DNA from 2 places in the Streptomyces sp. NPDC039424 genome. Region 1 is predicted to be linked to the other one. Evidence: riboswitches for the same ligand, from Rfam matches in the RefSeq annotation. Region 1 holds a riboswitch; the other holds the start of a gene.
What was found. A riboswitch is a leader RNA that binds a small molecule or an ion and turns the genes downstream of it on or off. The one in region 1 is predicted to bind cobalamin.
Positions count from the first base shown of each region.

Region 1 (7,205 bases):
GGTGGATCCGGACGTCCTCTACGTGGACAACGACAGCGTGCTCACCTCCGCAGGCAAGGCCGCCGCCATGGATCTGTGCCTGCACCTCGTCCGCGTCGACCACGGCTCGTCGATCGCCAACACGCTGGCCCGCCGCCTGGTCGTGCCGCCGCACCGGGACGGCGGCCAGGCCCAGTTCGTGAACACCCCGGTCCCCGCCCCGGACAACTACCCGCTCGCCGGACTCTTCCCCTGGGTGATCCAACGGCTGGACCATCCGCTCACCGTGGAGGACCTGGCCCGCCAGGCGGGGATGAGCTCGCGCCACCTGGGCCGTCATTTCAGGGCGGTGACAGGTACCACCCCGCTGCAGTGGCTGCTCACCCAACGGATCCGTCACGCACAGGAGTTGCTGGAGACCACCGACGACACCGTCGACACCATCGCGGCGGCGACCGGCATGGGCACCGCCACGACGCTGCGCCGGCACTTCAATCGGACGGTGGGTGTGCCGCCGGACACCTACCGCCGTACCTTCCGCTCGCGGCCCCGGCCCGGCCCGGCCCGAGCCATGGCGGCGACAGCGCCGACGCCCTGAGACATGAGGGGCAGGCCCACGCGGGGTTATGGCTTCGGCCGGGGCGCCGCGCGACGCCGGGGTGGGGTGAAGGTGTACAGGTCGAGGATCGCGGGCTGGGGAGCGATGCCGGGGCCGCCCGCTCGTATCCAGGTGGCGATGTCCTCCGTCGCCTCGGGGTCGTTGACCAGGCCGAGCCAGACGGGGCGGGCGCCGGCGGCGCGGGCGGCCGGGGAGGGCTGGACGACGATCACGTTGGCCTGGTCGCATACGTCGAGGCAGGTGGAGACGCGTACGGGCACCACCTCGGCGAGACGTGCGGTTTGCGCCGCGTGATCGACGCCGGGCACTTTGGGGGTGCCGCAGCAGCAGTCCCGGCACACGACGACCCGGCACGGCACCGGGTCGGCCGGTGCCTCCGCCGCGGTCGTCTCGTCAGTCGGCCTCGCGGACATGCCGAACCGCCCTCCTCTCCGGGGAGATCCGCCCCGGTGGTCGTCGAGGAGGCGACCGCGTGAGTCTCCTGGCTCTCGGGTCGTCGCTCGTCCCGGTCTTCCCGCCCGTGTCCGGGCGGTGACCTGTGCGGGATCCGCTCGCCGATCACAGTGGCGGGACCGCGCCGGATTCACACCGGCTTCCTCGTTCCGCCGTCGCCTTGTCGCCGGGCATCATCGCATCCGGACCGACACCACGTCACCACCGGCGTCCGCAGGGTCAGGTGGCGGTCGCGGTCGCCGAGGCCCGGCCCGCCCGGCGGCCGGAGAAGAGGCAGCCGCCGAGGAAGGTGCCCTCCAGCGAGCGGTAGCCGTGGACGCCGCCTCCGCCGAAGCCCGCGACCTCGCCGGCCGCGTACAGGCCGGGGACCGGGTCGCCCGAGGCGTTCAGGACACGGCGGTGCGGGAGATACGCGAGTTGCCCCTGCGGCGGCAGGGGTGTTACCGGCGATAGCCCAGGGGACCTCCCGCGGCCAGAGTGCTGCTTACATGAACTCCGCGCCGCCAAAAGGGAGTTGACGCTGACCGCGGTACGCCCCGTAGGCTGGCCGGTGCAGCTGGTTCGCCCCGTCCGCCAGGCGGGATGCGTCGCAAGAGGGAACCCGGTGGGAATCCGGGACTGCCCCGCAGCGGTGAGCGGGAACGACCGCCGTCATACGCACTGGGCCCCACGAACGGGGCCTGGGAAGCGACGGCCAGTAGGTGTCTCGTACGAACGACCTCGTACAAGCTGTACGACCTCGTACGGCAAAGACGTGCCCGCGAGTCCGAAGACCTGCCAACTGCCCGTGTGCGAACGACTCGTGCGCGGACATCCCGGTGACCTCGAGGGCGGGTCGGCGTACACACCAGGTCGCCCCTTCGCGCTCTCGTCCCGTCCCCGGGATCTCAGGGATTCATCTCGCGAAGGAGATCTCCGTGACCACCAGGACCGCAGCCGCGGCAGCACGGGCCACCGTGTACGGCTACCCCCGCCAGGGACAGAACCGAGAGCTGAAGAAGGCGATCGAGGGCTACTGGAAGGGGCGTGTCACCGCCGACGCCCTCCAGGCCACGGCCGCCGGACTGCGCCGCGCGAACTGGCGGCAGCTGGCCGGGGCAGGCATCCACGAGGTGCCCACCGGCGACTTCTCGTACTACGACCATGTCCTGGACACCACCGTCATGGTCGGAGCCGTGCCCGCACGCCATCGAGCCGCCGTCGACGCGGACGCCCTGGACGGATACTTCGCCATGGCGCGCGGCACCCAGGACGTGGCGCCGCTGGAGATGACCAAGTGGTTCGACACCAACTACCACTACCTGGTGCCCGAGCTGGGCCCGGACACCGTCTTCACGGCCGACTCCACCAAGCAGGTCGCGGAGCTGAGGGAGGCGCTCGCCCTGGGCCTGACCGCCCGACCGGTACTGGTCGGGCCGGTCACCTACCTGCTGCTCGCCAAGCCCGCCCCGGGCGTGCCCGCGGACTTCGTCCCGCTCACCCTTCTCGACCGGCTGCTGCCGGTGTACGCCGAGGTCCTCGCCGACCTGCACGCGGCGGGCGCCGAGTGGGTTCAGCTGGACGAGCCCGCCCTGGTCCTGGACCGTACGCCGGCCGAGCTGAACGCCGTCGCACGCGCCCTCCGCGGCCTCGGCGCCCTCACCGACCGGCCGAAGCTGCTGGTCGCCTCGTACTTCGACCGGCTCGGCGAGGCCCTGCCGGTGCTGGCCAAGGCGCCGGTCGACGGTCTCGCCCTGGACTTCACCGAGGCCGCCGCCGCCAACCTCGACGATCTCGCCGCGGTCGGCGGTCTGCCCGGCAAGCGCCTGATCGCGGGTGTGGTCAACGGCCGCAACATCTGGGTGAACGACCTGGAGAAGTCCCTGAGCACCCTCGGCACCCTGCTCGGGCTGGCCGGCCGGGTCGACGTGTCGGCCTCCTGCTCCCTGCTCCACGTGCCGCTCGACTCCGCCCCGGAGCGGGACATCGACCCGCAGATCCTGCGCTGGCTCGCCTTCGCCCGCCAGAAGACGGCCGAGATCGTCACCCTCGCCAAGGGGCTCGCCCAGGGCACCGACACGATCAGCGCCGAACTCGCCGCCAACCGCGCCGACCTGGCCTCCCGGGCGAGTTCGTCGGTCACTCGTGATCCCGCTGTACGGGCCCGCGCCGCCGCCGTCACGGAGGCCGACGCCCGCCGCTCCCAGCCGTACTCCGCACGGGCCGCGGCTCAGCGGGCCCACCTCGGGCTGCCGCTGCTGCCGACCACCACCATCGGCTCCTTCCCCCAGACCGGCGAGCTGCGCACCGCCCGCGCCGATCTCCGCGCGGGCCGGACCGACACGGCCGGCTACGAGGACCGCGTCAGGGCCGAGATCCAGGAGGTGATCTCCTTCCAGGAGAAGACCGGCCTGGACGTCCTCGTGCACGGTGAGGCCGAACGCAACGACATGGTCCAGTACTTCGCCGAACAGCTGACGGGCTACCTCGCCACACGGCACGGCTGGGTGCAGTCCTACGGCACCCGCTACGTCCGCCCGCCGATCCTGGCCGGGGACATCTCCCGTCCCGCGCCGATGACCGTGCGCTGGACGACGTACGCCCAGTCCCTCACCTCCCGCCCGGTCAAGGGCATGCTCACCGGCCCGGTCACCATGCTCGCCTGGTCCTTCGTCCGCGACGACCAGCCCCTCGGCGCCACCGCCCGGCAGGTCGCCCTCGCTCTGCGCGAAGAGGTCGACGACCTGGAGGCGGCCGGGACCTCGGTGATCCAGGTGGACGAGCCCGCGCTGCGCGAGACGCTGCCGCTGCGCGCCGCCGACCGCGCGGTGTACCTGGCGTGGGCCACCGAGGCGTTCCGGCTCACCACCGGCGGCGTACGGCCGGACACCCAGATCCACACCCACATGTGCTACGCCGAGTTCGGCGACATCGTCCAGGCCATCGACGAGCTCGACGCCGACGTCATCAGCCTGGAGGCCGCCCGCTCCCATATGCAGGTCGCCCGCGAGCTCGCCGCCCACCGCTACCCGCGCGAGGCGGGACCGGGTGTGTACGACATCCACTCCCCGCGCGTGCCGAGCCCGCAGGAGGCAGCGGCCCTGCTGCGCACGGGGCTGGAGGCCGTCCCCGCCGAACGGCTGTGGGTCAACCCCGACTGCGGGCTGAAGACCCGCGGCTGGCCCGAGACCCGCGCGTCCCTGGAGAATCTCGTCGCCGCGGCCCGAACGGTCCGTGCGGAGCTCTCCGGCTCCTAGAAGCCCCTTGCCCGGCCGAGAGGGCCGCACGCCCGGCCCTCTCGGCCGTGATGCCGTACCCAGACACGTCCGTACGGGCCGTGCGCGAAGGACAGGAGCGAAGGCATGACCAGCCGTGTCACCTTGATCTCACCGGCGGCGAACCGGTCCCTGCGGGAGGCGCGGTTCGACGACGGCAGTCCGCTCGACGCGAGGGGCGCGGCCCGTGCCCGGTCCGCCGCCTCCGCGCTGCGCGCCGCAGATCAGGTGCTGGTCTCCCCCAGCCCGCGCTGCCTGCAGACCGCCGAGGCCCTCGGTCTCGACGCCGCACGGGCTCCGGAGTTGGCCGGCCTGGACGTCGGCCGCTGGCGGGGCCGGACGCTCGGCGAGGTCGGCGCGGCCGAACCGGACGCTCTCGCCCGCTGGCTGGCGCGGCCGGACGCCGCACCCCACGGCGGCGAGTCGGTACGTGCCCTGTGCGCACGCGTCGCCCGCTGGCTGGACGCGTCGCAGGAGACGCACGGCAGAACCGTCGCCGTCGTGGAGCCGGAGATCGTACGGGCCGTGGTGATCAAGGTCCTCGACGCGCCCGAGGCGACCTTCTGGCGGCTCGACGTCCCGCCGTTGACGGCGACCGAGCTCAGCGGGCGAGCCGGGCGCTGGAACCTGCGGCTGGGGCGGGCGCTCGGCGAGGGGCAGGCGGACGCCGGGGACTGACGGGGCGATCATCCGGTCACCGGCAGGTCGGTCACGGCCGGCGCGGTGAGGTGGAGGAACGTTCCTGTCCCGGATCCCGTCCGGCGGCTCCACCGCGGTGGCGGACGAGGAGCGCCGCCACCGCGCAGCGCAGGCATTCCGTGTCCGGGTGCGTGCCCTCCGACGCCGTCGGGTGCGGGCCGGGACAGCCCTCCGCCGGACCGCCCACCAACTTCTCCAGCTCGCACAGCAGTTCCTCACCCCGCCGCACCCGCTGCGCCAGCACTCGTACGCGGGCGCTCTGGCCGCCGATCTGCCGTCTGCTGGCGATCAGTCGCTCGTACTCCGCCACGGTCAGCGCCACCGCCTCCCGGCCGCCGAGCGTGATGTGCCGCGGTTGTGGTCGTCTGGCCACTCGGGTCCTCCGCCCAGGTCCCTCACTGTCGCCGTCGACGCGAAAGGGCCCCCGGGATGGTTCCGGCGGCCCCTCTGCGCCTGCTCACGCGCAACTGCGGTGCGGTTCTTCTCAGTGCGGTACGGGAGTCGCCTGCGCGGGCGCCGCGACCGCTGCGGGACGCGGAGCCAGCAGACGCTGTGCCAGTTCACCGAAGACCAGCCCGAAGCCGGTCCACAGGGTGAGCTGGATGGCGAGGGCGGAGAGCCGGAACCGCCACAGCAGCATGGCCGGGAACTCCTTGGGCACCTCGTTGACGACCGGCAGGAACGCGAACGCGATTCCGATCACGAGGACGAAGGAGGCGACGGCGGCCACGGTGGCGTACCAGTTGCCCCACCTGGGTGCGAGGCGCTTGCCGAGGATCACGGACCCGACGGCGAGCAGCACGCTGAGCAGCATCATCAGGAAGTACAGGGTGGTGCGCTTGCCGATGGTGTCGGGGTCGCCGACCGACGGCGGGTTGGCCGGGTACTTCAGGAACGGTACGACGTACACGGCGAGCAGTGCCGCTCCGGACAGCAGCAGCGCCGTGGCCCGCGGGCTGAAACGGCCGACCCTGCCGAGGGCGAAGCAGTAGGCGAGCGCGGCGATGCCGCCGAACGCGACCCCGTAGATCAGGACGCCGGTGGCGAGACCCGCGGTGGACTGCAGGGAACGGGAGACGAGCTCCATCTCGTGCTCGTGGGAGTGGGCTTCCTCGAAGCTGATCGCGCTGTCGACGTTCGACTCACCGAGGAAGTAGGCGACGGCGAGGGCGAGCACGCCGGCGGCAAGGCCGGCGAGCATGCCCCGCACGAGAAGGTTCCGTACGGTTGCGGAGTTCATGGGTGCGCGGCGCCCCTCGTCAGTGGCAGGGGAAGCCGAGCAGGTGGCGGGCGTCGTGCACCCACTCGTGGACGTCCTCGCCGGAGACGACGGAGGTGGCGCCCTGCTCGGCGCCGACGAAGTACAGCAGGACCAGCATCAGGATGCCGAAGAACGCCGCCCACGGAGCGATCGCCTTCAGTGGCAGCTTGGCGGGAACGACGGGGTTGGTGGCTGTCGGCTGGGCGACGGTCTGCGCCATGGCAGGCCCTCCTCTGGGAGTTCGCGTCCCATCTCGGTGGTGCACAGGACGACAGCTGCGGGTCTGACTCACGCGCGGGCCGCCCGTTCGGGCGGTCCGTGTCGTTCACAGTGGCGCGACCGTGCCGGACTCTCACCGGCTTCCGCCATGCCGTCGTCGATATCGCACAGACCGTACCGCGTGACGGGAGCATGGCCAAGACCGCGCCATCGGCTTCGGCAGCGGAAGGCCCCCGCGAGCAGGTCGCTCGCGGGGGCCCTTCGTTGTGCCGCCTGCCGGTGATGGTTGAGAAGACGATCACGAGCAGGACATCTGTGCGGGTGACGAGGTCAGGGCGCGAGCAGCAGGCTGTCGCCGCGCTCCTTGGCGACGACGTAGCGCATGGCCACGTCCTGCCAATCGACCACCTGCCACATGGCCTCGATGAAGTCGACCTTCTGGTTGCGGTACTGCAGGTAGAAGGCGTGCTCCCAGGCGTCGAAGACCAGGATGGGGGTGGAGCCCTGGCCGACGTTGCCCTGGTGGTCGTAGACCTGCTCGACGATCAGCCGGCCGCTGAGCGGCTCGTAGGCGAGGACGCCCCAGCCGGAGCCCTGCGTCGTGGCCGCCGCCTTGGACAGCTGCGTCTTGAAGCCCGCGAACGAGCCGAAGGACTCGGCGATCGCGTCCGCGAGCTCGCCCACGCCGTCCTTCTCCAGCGGCTCGCCGCCGCCGTCGCCC
Region 1 is NZ_JBVKAI010000002.1:3,449-10,653, forward strand. It holds gene ACZ7L0_RS04785 (helix-turn-helix domain-containing protein) at 1-577, shown strand, start outside; gene ACZ7L0_RS04790 ((2Fe-2S) ferredoxin domain-containing protein) at 604-1,011, opposite strand; cobalamin riboswitch at 1,053-1,242, opposite strand; partial or broken gene ACZ7L0_RS04795 (FAD-binding protein) at 1,271-1,447, opposite strand; cobalamin riboswitch at 1,592-1,847, shown strand; gene metE (5-methyltetrahydropteroyltriglutamate--homocysteine S-methyltransferase) at 1,969-4,287, shown strand; gene ACZ7L0_RS04805 (histidine phosphatase family protein) at 4,393-4,983, shown strand; gene ACZ7L0_RS04810 (hypothetical protein) at 5,015-5,377, opposite strand; gene ACZ7L0_RS04815 (CbtA family protein) at 5,489-6,244, opposite strand; gene ACZ7L0_RS04820 (CbtB domain-containing protein) at 6,264-6,485, opposite strand; gene ACZ7L0_RS04825 (superoxide dismutase) at 6,815-7,205, opposite strand, start outside.

Region 2 (7,205 bases), on a different contig from region 1:
CGCAAGCTGTCGGGAGCGGTGAAGGCGGAGCTGGCGAGGGCGCTGCGGTACTGAGCCGGCCGCTCGGGTCCGGGCCCGGGTGCCCGGCTCAGGCCATCCAGAAGAAGACCGCCGTCATCCGCTTCTCCTCCAGCGTCCGGCCGAAGTAACCGGTCGCGCTGTGCACGAGGTTGGCGTTGTAGAGGAGCAGGCGGTTGTACCTGTGCGGCACGCGGACGTCCTCCTCGAAGGCGTCCGGCGCCACGAAGCGGGTGCCGAGGGCCTCGACGAGGTTGTTGTGCGGGGCCTGGACGACGTTCCCGCCGAGGCGTCCGCCGGGCAGGGACTGCCGGTAGAAGCTGGTCCCGCGGTCCCCCGGCACGCCCGGGTTGAGGTACAGCACGGCCGCGTACCGGCACAGCGCCCGCGAGTCGGTGTGCGGCCGGGGTTCGCTCTCCCCCTCGCCCACCACCTGTACGCAGTTGTGGTTGAGGGTGCCCCCGCCGGGCGCCCGCTGCACCCACAGCTCCCCGGCCCCCGTGGCCTTCTTCACCAGCCGCTCGATCCGGCCCAGTTCCCCCGGCTCCAGCCCCGGCATGGCCCGCAGCCCCGGCCAGGTCTCCTGCGTGTACGGATACCCCTGGACCCAGTCGTCCTTGGCCACGCACCGCTGCCGTACGGCGTCCACATCGGGCAGGACGTCGTCCAGGACCCAGTAGTCGCGGCCCTTGGTGGGCTTGCGGTACGGGAGCACGGGCAGGGCGGCGGCAGCCCTCGTGGGCTGCGGAAACCGCGGTGACATGGACATGCGGCGAACGTACAGCGGGGGCCCCTCTGGACTCTCCCCACGACTGGTCAACGTTCGGTCAACGACCGGGGGCTCAAAAGTTTTTGCCCGAACCATAGAGTCATACGGCTTCCCCATCCGTACTCCTGTGCGTCCGAACCGTTCACCCAGTGGGCGGGATCCACTACCGGGCAGGAGGCACGGTGCGCTTTTCGCGGAACGCGACGGGAACTCTCTTCGTGGGCGGGGCGATGGCGGTGACGCTCGCCGCACTCGCGTACCCGAGCATGCTCGGGGTGTCCACCGTCTCCACCGACCAGTCCCGCATCATCGCGAACACCCAGTGGGGGCCCCTGACAGAGGGCGACCGGGACTTCGTGGTGAAGGTGCGTGCGGCGGGCCTGTGGGAGTACCCGGTCGGGCAGATCGGCCTGCAGAAGGGCCAGTCGCAGGCGGTCAAGACGGCGAGCCAGCACCTGGTCGACGGGCACGCCGCGCTGGACACCACCTGCCGCAAGATCGCGCCCATGCTGAACATCACGCTGCCCAACATCGCGAGCCCGCAGCAGGAGGGCTTCGTCACGCAGCTGAAGGGTGACACCGGCAAGCAGTTCGACACCGACTTCGCCAACATCCTGCGCATGACCCACGGCTCGATCTTCAACACGGTCGCGAAGGTCCGGTCGACCACGAAGAACACCCTGGTGCGAGCCTTGGCCGACCAGGCCAACGACACCGTGCTCGATCACATCACCGTGATGGAGAAGACGGGCATGGTCGACTTCGACACGACCCTCAACACGCAGACCAACCCGCCGAAACTGCCAGGCTCCGACGTGACCCCGCCGCCCCCGCCCGCCGGGCAGCCGGAGGTGGTGCTCACCCCGCCGCCGAACGCCACGTCCACCCCGGTCGACATCGACGGCATCGCCGGCGGCGCCGCAGCCGCCAACCCCAGTCCGTCATCGGCGGGCTAGGCCAGCCACACCGTTGTGTCCGGCGGCAGGACTCCCGCCTCCGGTAGCGGCGTACTGCTCACCAGCACCTCTCCGGGCGGCAGCGAAATCGCGCCGTCCGAGAGGTTGGTGACGCACCGCCAGCCATCCGAGCGGGTGAAGTGCAGGACGCCGGCCGGGGTGTCCGGCGCCCAGGTCAGCGACTCGCCCTCCAGGAGTTTGCGGCGCAGGCGCAGGGCCCTGCGGTAGAGCTCCAGGGTGGAGTCCTCGACTCCGTCCTGGGCCTGAACCGCGTACGCCGCGAAGCCAGAGGGCTGGGGGAGCCACGCGCCCCCGGCCCCGAAGCCGTACGAGGGGCCGCCGGTCGTCCACGGCAGCGGCACCCGGCAGCCGTCGCGGCCCTTGCGGACGTGGCCGGTCTGTTCCCAGATCGGGTCCTGGAGGACCTCGGTGGGCAGGTCGGCCACCTCCGGCAGACCGAGTTCCTCGCCCTGGTAGACGTAGGCGGATCCGGGCAGCGCCAGCATGAGCAGGGTCGCCGCCCTGGCCCGGCGCAGGCCCGCCGCCTCGTCGACGCTCGGCGCGTTGCCGCCGGACAGCAGCCAGGCGTTGTCGTCGGTGCCGGGCGGGAGCACCAGGCGGGAGGCGTGGCGTACGACATCGTGGTTGGAGAGCACCCAGGTGGCCGACGCTCCCACCGTGCGGGCGGTGCGCAAGGAGTCCGTGATGACCCGGCGCAGTTCGTCCGCGTCCCAGCCCGCTTGCAGGTACTCGAAGTTGAACGCCTGGCCCAGTTCGTCCGGGCGGGCGTACAGCGCGCGGCGGGCATCCGGGACCCAGGCCTCGGCGACCGCCGTGCGGGGCGGGGCGTAGGCGTCGAAGACCTTGCGCCAGTCGCGGTAGACCTCGTGGACCTCGTCGCGGTCCCAGTAGGGGTGGCTGCCGGGCGACACGCGCAGCAGGGCCTCCTCGCCGGTCGGGCTCAGATCGCCGAGGTCGCGGAGCGGTTCGGTGAGGTCCTTGGCCAGGCCGTGGGCCACGTCGACGCGGAAGCCGTCCACACCCCGGTCGGACCAGAAGCGCAGGGTGGTGCGGAAGTCGGCGCGGACCTCCTCGTTGTCCCAGTTGAGGTCGGGCTGCTCGGGGGCGAACAGATGCAGGTACCACTGGCCGTCGGGGACCCGTTGCCAGGCGCTGCCGCCGAAGACCGACTGCCAGTCGGTGGGCGGGAGTTCGCCGTGCTCGCCCCGGCCGTCCCGGAAGACGTAGCGGTCGCGGGCCGGGGAGCCGGGTCCGGCGCGCAGGGCCTCCTGGAACCAGGGGTGCCGGCGCGAGGTGTGGTTGGGGACGATGTCGACGACGACCTTCAGGCCGAGGCGGTGGGCCTCGGCGACCATGGCGTCGAAGTCGTCCAGCGTGCCGAGGCGGGGGTCGACGTCCCGGTGGTCGGCGACGTCGTAGCCGCCGTCGGCGAGTTCGGAGGGGTAGAAGGGGCTCAGCCACAGGGCGTCGACGCCCAGCGCGGCGACGTGGTTCAGGCGTTCGGCGATGCCCCGGATGTCGCCGAGCCCGTCGCCGTCGGCGTCGGCGAAGCTGCGGGGGTAGACCTGGTAGATGACGGCCTGGCGCCACCAGTCGGGGTTCCTGGACGAAAGGTCGGTCACGTGGGCTCCCTTGGGGAAGGACGACAAGGGCATCCCTGTCCACATTGCCGGGAAAGCGAAACTTCACACCCTGCGGAGTAGATCATTCCCAGTGTGTCGAAGTTGTGATGAGGCATGAACTCCCCTTGCATCAGCGCAGGTTGACAGGGTTCAGCCGGTCGACCCACCATGTGCACACGCTGTGGCGCATCTGACCAATGGGCCCGGTGTTTCCTCTGCCTTCTCCTGCCTTCCCCCCTGCCTTCTCCGCATGGGAAGGTCTCAGATCCTGATGGGATACACATGTCCATAGCGAGACGTGTCACCACCCGCCGCCTGCTGGGGACGGGCGCCGCGACGCTCGCCCTCTGCGCGGCCTCCGTCGCCGCCGCCTCCGGCGCCTGGGCCCACGACGGCGGTGACGGCTGGAAGTCCGGCGGCACCTACAAGCCGGGCACCGGCGCGGGCACGGAGACCGGGACCGACCGCTGCCAGTTCTCGCTCGACGGCACCGGCTTCTACGACTCGGTCAAGGTCGACGACCAGAACCTCAAGCCCACCGAGGACGGCAAGGTCCACATCAAGGTCCGCACCGCCGGTGACGCCTCCACCTGCACCGCCTCGCTGGCCTCCTACCTCGCCCACGGTTCCTCCTTCGGCACCTCCGGCGAGCAGATCTTCGTGGACTTCGACTCCGTGACGGTGAAGCCGGGCCAGACCGAGTCCCTCGACATCGCGGTACCGGACGCGGGCTGCTTCGCGCAGATCGACCTCTATCGGGGCGCGGTCAAGTTCGACGGCGAGCTCGACGCCAAGGACGGGTTCGAGCACGGCGACCTGCCCAAGGGCCCGGACCACCCCGTCATCAAGGACAAGCTGATCGCGGCCTGGAACGGCGGTTCGAAGGACTGCACGTCCACCGAGACCGCCACGCCGACCCCGTCCGCCCCCGAGTCCGTCCCGGCCCAGCCCTCGACCCCGGCCGCGGAGACCGCCACCCCGACCCCGAGCGCCTCCGAGTCCACGCCCACCGAGTCGGCCACCCCGACCCCGTCCGCCTCGGAGTCCACCCCGGCCGCGGCCCCGACGCCCGACGGGGGCGGCGGCGACCTGGCCGAGACCGGTGGCGGCAGCGGCTCCGCCGTCATCGCCGCAGGCGCCGCCGTGCTCCTCGCGGGCGGCGCGGTGATCGTGGTCGCCACCAGGCGCAGGCGCACCGCCCGGGGCTGATGCCGTAAGCGGGTGTCAGCCGCCGTCCGCGGTGCAGTGCTTCAGCAGTCCTCGCACCTCGGTGTCCACCACCCGGTACCTGACCACCCGCCCCTCCTTCTCCCCCTCCACGACCCCCGCCGCCCGCAGCAGCCGCAAGGCCTGCGAGACGGCGGGGTCGTTCATTCCGGTCGCGATCGCCAGATCGGACACGGCCAGCGGGCCGGTGCGGTGCAGGGCCAGCAGCAGCGCGAGGCGCTTGGGGTCGGCGAGCAGGGCGAAACGGTCGGCCCACGTGCGCACATGGCCGGGCTCGCCGATCGCGGCGATGGCGTCGCAGACCCGGTGGCCGTCGATGGTGCGACGGTCCGCGCGGTCGGCAGGGACGAGATGCATGCCCTCATCCTCGCAGGCGCCGTTTTGTGATCTTCGATACCTGCGCAGGTACGCAGCTATGCAGGAAACCGCTCGCACCCCTACGGTGATCAGGCCGTGGTGCTCGGGAAGTCGATGCGATGTCGACGCGGCCCTCGCCACTGTGATCGGGGAGTTCCCGTCCCGTCCGGCACCCGCCGGGCCACTGGTCGTACGACCGGGAAGGCAGGGACGGCGGACGTACGACCCGTAAGCCAGGAGACCGGCCACGGCAGCTCACGAAGTGATCCACGAGGTGCTGGAGCGTGAACCGGATGGCCCTGCCCGAATCCACGTCGGCTTTCCGCTGGCGGCGCGAGGACACCCTCAAAACGGCAGGGCTGATGGCGGTGATCGTCGCCCTGCACGTCGTCGCGTTCGGGATCCTCTTCCTGCTCGTCGTCCCCGAGCACTACAAGGTCGGCACCAAGGCCTTCGGCATCGGCCTGGGCGTCACCGCCTACACCCTCGGCATGCGGCACGCCTTCGACGCCGACCACATCGCCGCGATCGACAACACCACCCGCAAGCTGATGGCGGACGGCAAGCGGCCGGTGTCGGTGGGCTTCTGGTTCGCGCTGGGGCACTCCAGCGTGGTCGTGCTGCTGGCCGCGCTGATCGCGGGCGGCACCCAGCTCGCCGGCAAGGTGATGAACGAGGGCTCTCGCACCCACCAGGTCCTCGGCTTCCTGGGTACGACGATCTCCGGCACCTTCCTCTACCTCATCGCCGCCCTCAACCTGGTCGCCCTGCTGGGCATCCTGCGCGTGTTCCGGGCGATGCGGGCGGGGACGTACGACGAGCGGGAGCTCGAACAGCACCTGGACTCCCGGGGGTTCATGAACCGGATCCTCGGCCGCCTCACCAAGTCCATCAGCCGGCCCGGGCAGATGTTCCCGCTCGGGTTCCTCTTCGGGCTCGGCTTCGACACCGCCACCGAGGTCACGCTGATGGTGATGGCCGGCTCGGGTGCGGCGGCCGGGCTGCCCTGGTACGCGATCCTGTGCCTGCCGCTCCTGTTCGCCGCCGGTATGAGCCTGTTCGACACGCTCGACGGCACCTTCATGAACTTCGCCTACCAGTGGGCGTTCTCCAACCCCGTACGCAAGGTGTTCTACAACCTCACCATCACCGGCCTGTCCATCGCCGTCGCCTTCTTCATCGGCACGATCGAACTGGTCGGCGTCCTGCACGAGAAGCTCGACCTGCGCGACGGCCTCACCGGCTGGATCGCCGGCCTGAACCTGGACAGCGTCGGCTATGTCATCGTCGGCCTGTTCGTCGTCGTGTGGGCGGCGGCGCTGGCGTACTGGCGGCTCGCGAAGGTGGAGGAGCGGTGGGCGGTACCGGCCCCCGCCTCCTCGGAGTGAGCCGCGTCTAGCGTTCGACCGTCTCCAGGTACAGCTTGACGAACCGGTCCACGTCCACGTCCAACGCCACGTCCACCAGGGGCTGTTCGCGGTGGCCCTCATGGATCTCGGACTCGCCGGGACGCGGGCGGCGGTCGACGATGGTCTGACCCCGGGTCGGGCCGGGGGCGAGGGAGACCTCGACGGGCAGCAGGCTGGTGGTGATGCCGGCCGGGTCGGCGACCGCGCAGACCGCGCCCGCGTCGCCCAGGCCGCCGGCTGCCTCCGCCTCGGTGGGGCCGCCCTGGGTGGTGGGCCGGTGCGCGAGCAGCTCGCCGGCCAGCCGGGTGCCGGGCTCTTCGCTCGCCCGCAGTCGCCGTACGTCGGTGCCGGGGACCACGACCCGCTGGAAGACGTCGAGGCCGTACATGGTGATCGGCACCCCGGCGGTCAGCAGGATCGCCGCCGCCTCCGGGTCGTGCCAGACGTTGAACTCGGCGACCGGCGTGGCGTTCCCGGTGGCCACGGCGCCGCCCATGAACACGATCCGCCCGATGTTGCGCGTCACCTCCGGGTGGGTGCGCAGCAGCAGGGCGATATTGGTGAGCGGGGCCGTCGGGATCAGGGTGACCGGACGCGGGGAGGCGAGGATCTCGCGCCGCAGCAGCGACACCGCGTCCAGGTCGACCGGCCTGCGGTTCGGGGCGGGCAGGCCGATGTCACCCATGCCGTCCCGGCCGTGCACATGCTCAGCCGGGCGAATGGCCTCGATCAACGGCCGCTCGGCCCCCCGGGCCACAGGGAGGTCCGGCGCACCGGCCCGCTCCAGCACGGTCAGCGTGTTCCGCACCACCTGGTCCACGCCCGT
Region 2 is NZ_JBVKAI010000005.1:357,239-364,443, reverse strand. It holds gene ACZ7L0_RS15985 (FxLYD domain-containing protein) at 1-54, shown strand, start outside; gene ACZ7L0_RS15980 (DUF6445 family protein) at 89-787, opposite strand; gene ACZ7L0_RS15975 (DUF4142 domain-containing protein) at 1,018-1,743, shown strand; gene ACZ7L0_RS15970 (glycoside hydrolase family 13 protein) at 1,740-3,419, opposite strand; gene ACZ7L0_RS15965 (LAETG motif-containing sortase-dependent surface protein) at 3,669-4,595, shown strand; gene ACZ7L0_RS15960 (ArsR/SmtB family transcription factor) at 4,611-4,970, opposite strand; cobalamin riboswitch at 5,051-5,234, shown strand; gene nicT (Nickel transporter NicT) at 5,264-6,358, shown strand; gene ACZ7L0_RS15950 (nucleoside hydrolase) at 6,366-7,205, opposite strand, start outside.
Region 2: linked by a shared signal. The riboswitch ahead of nicT (Nickel transporter NicT) and the one ahead of metE (5-methyltetrahydropteroyltriglutamate--homocysteine S-methyltransferase) in region 1 are both predicted to bind cobalamin.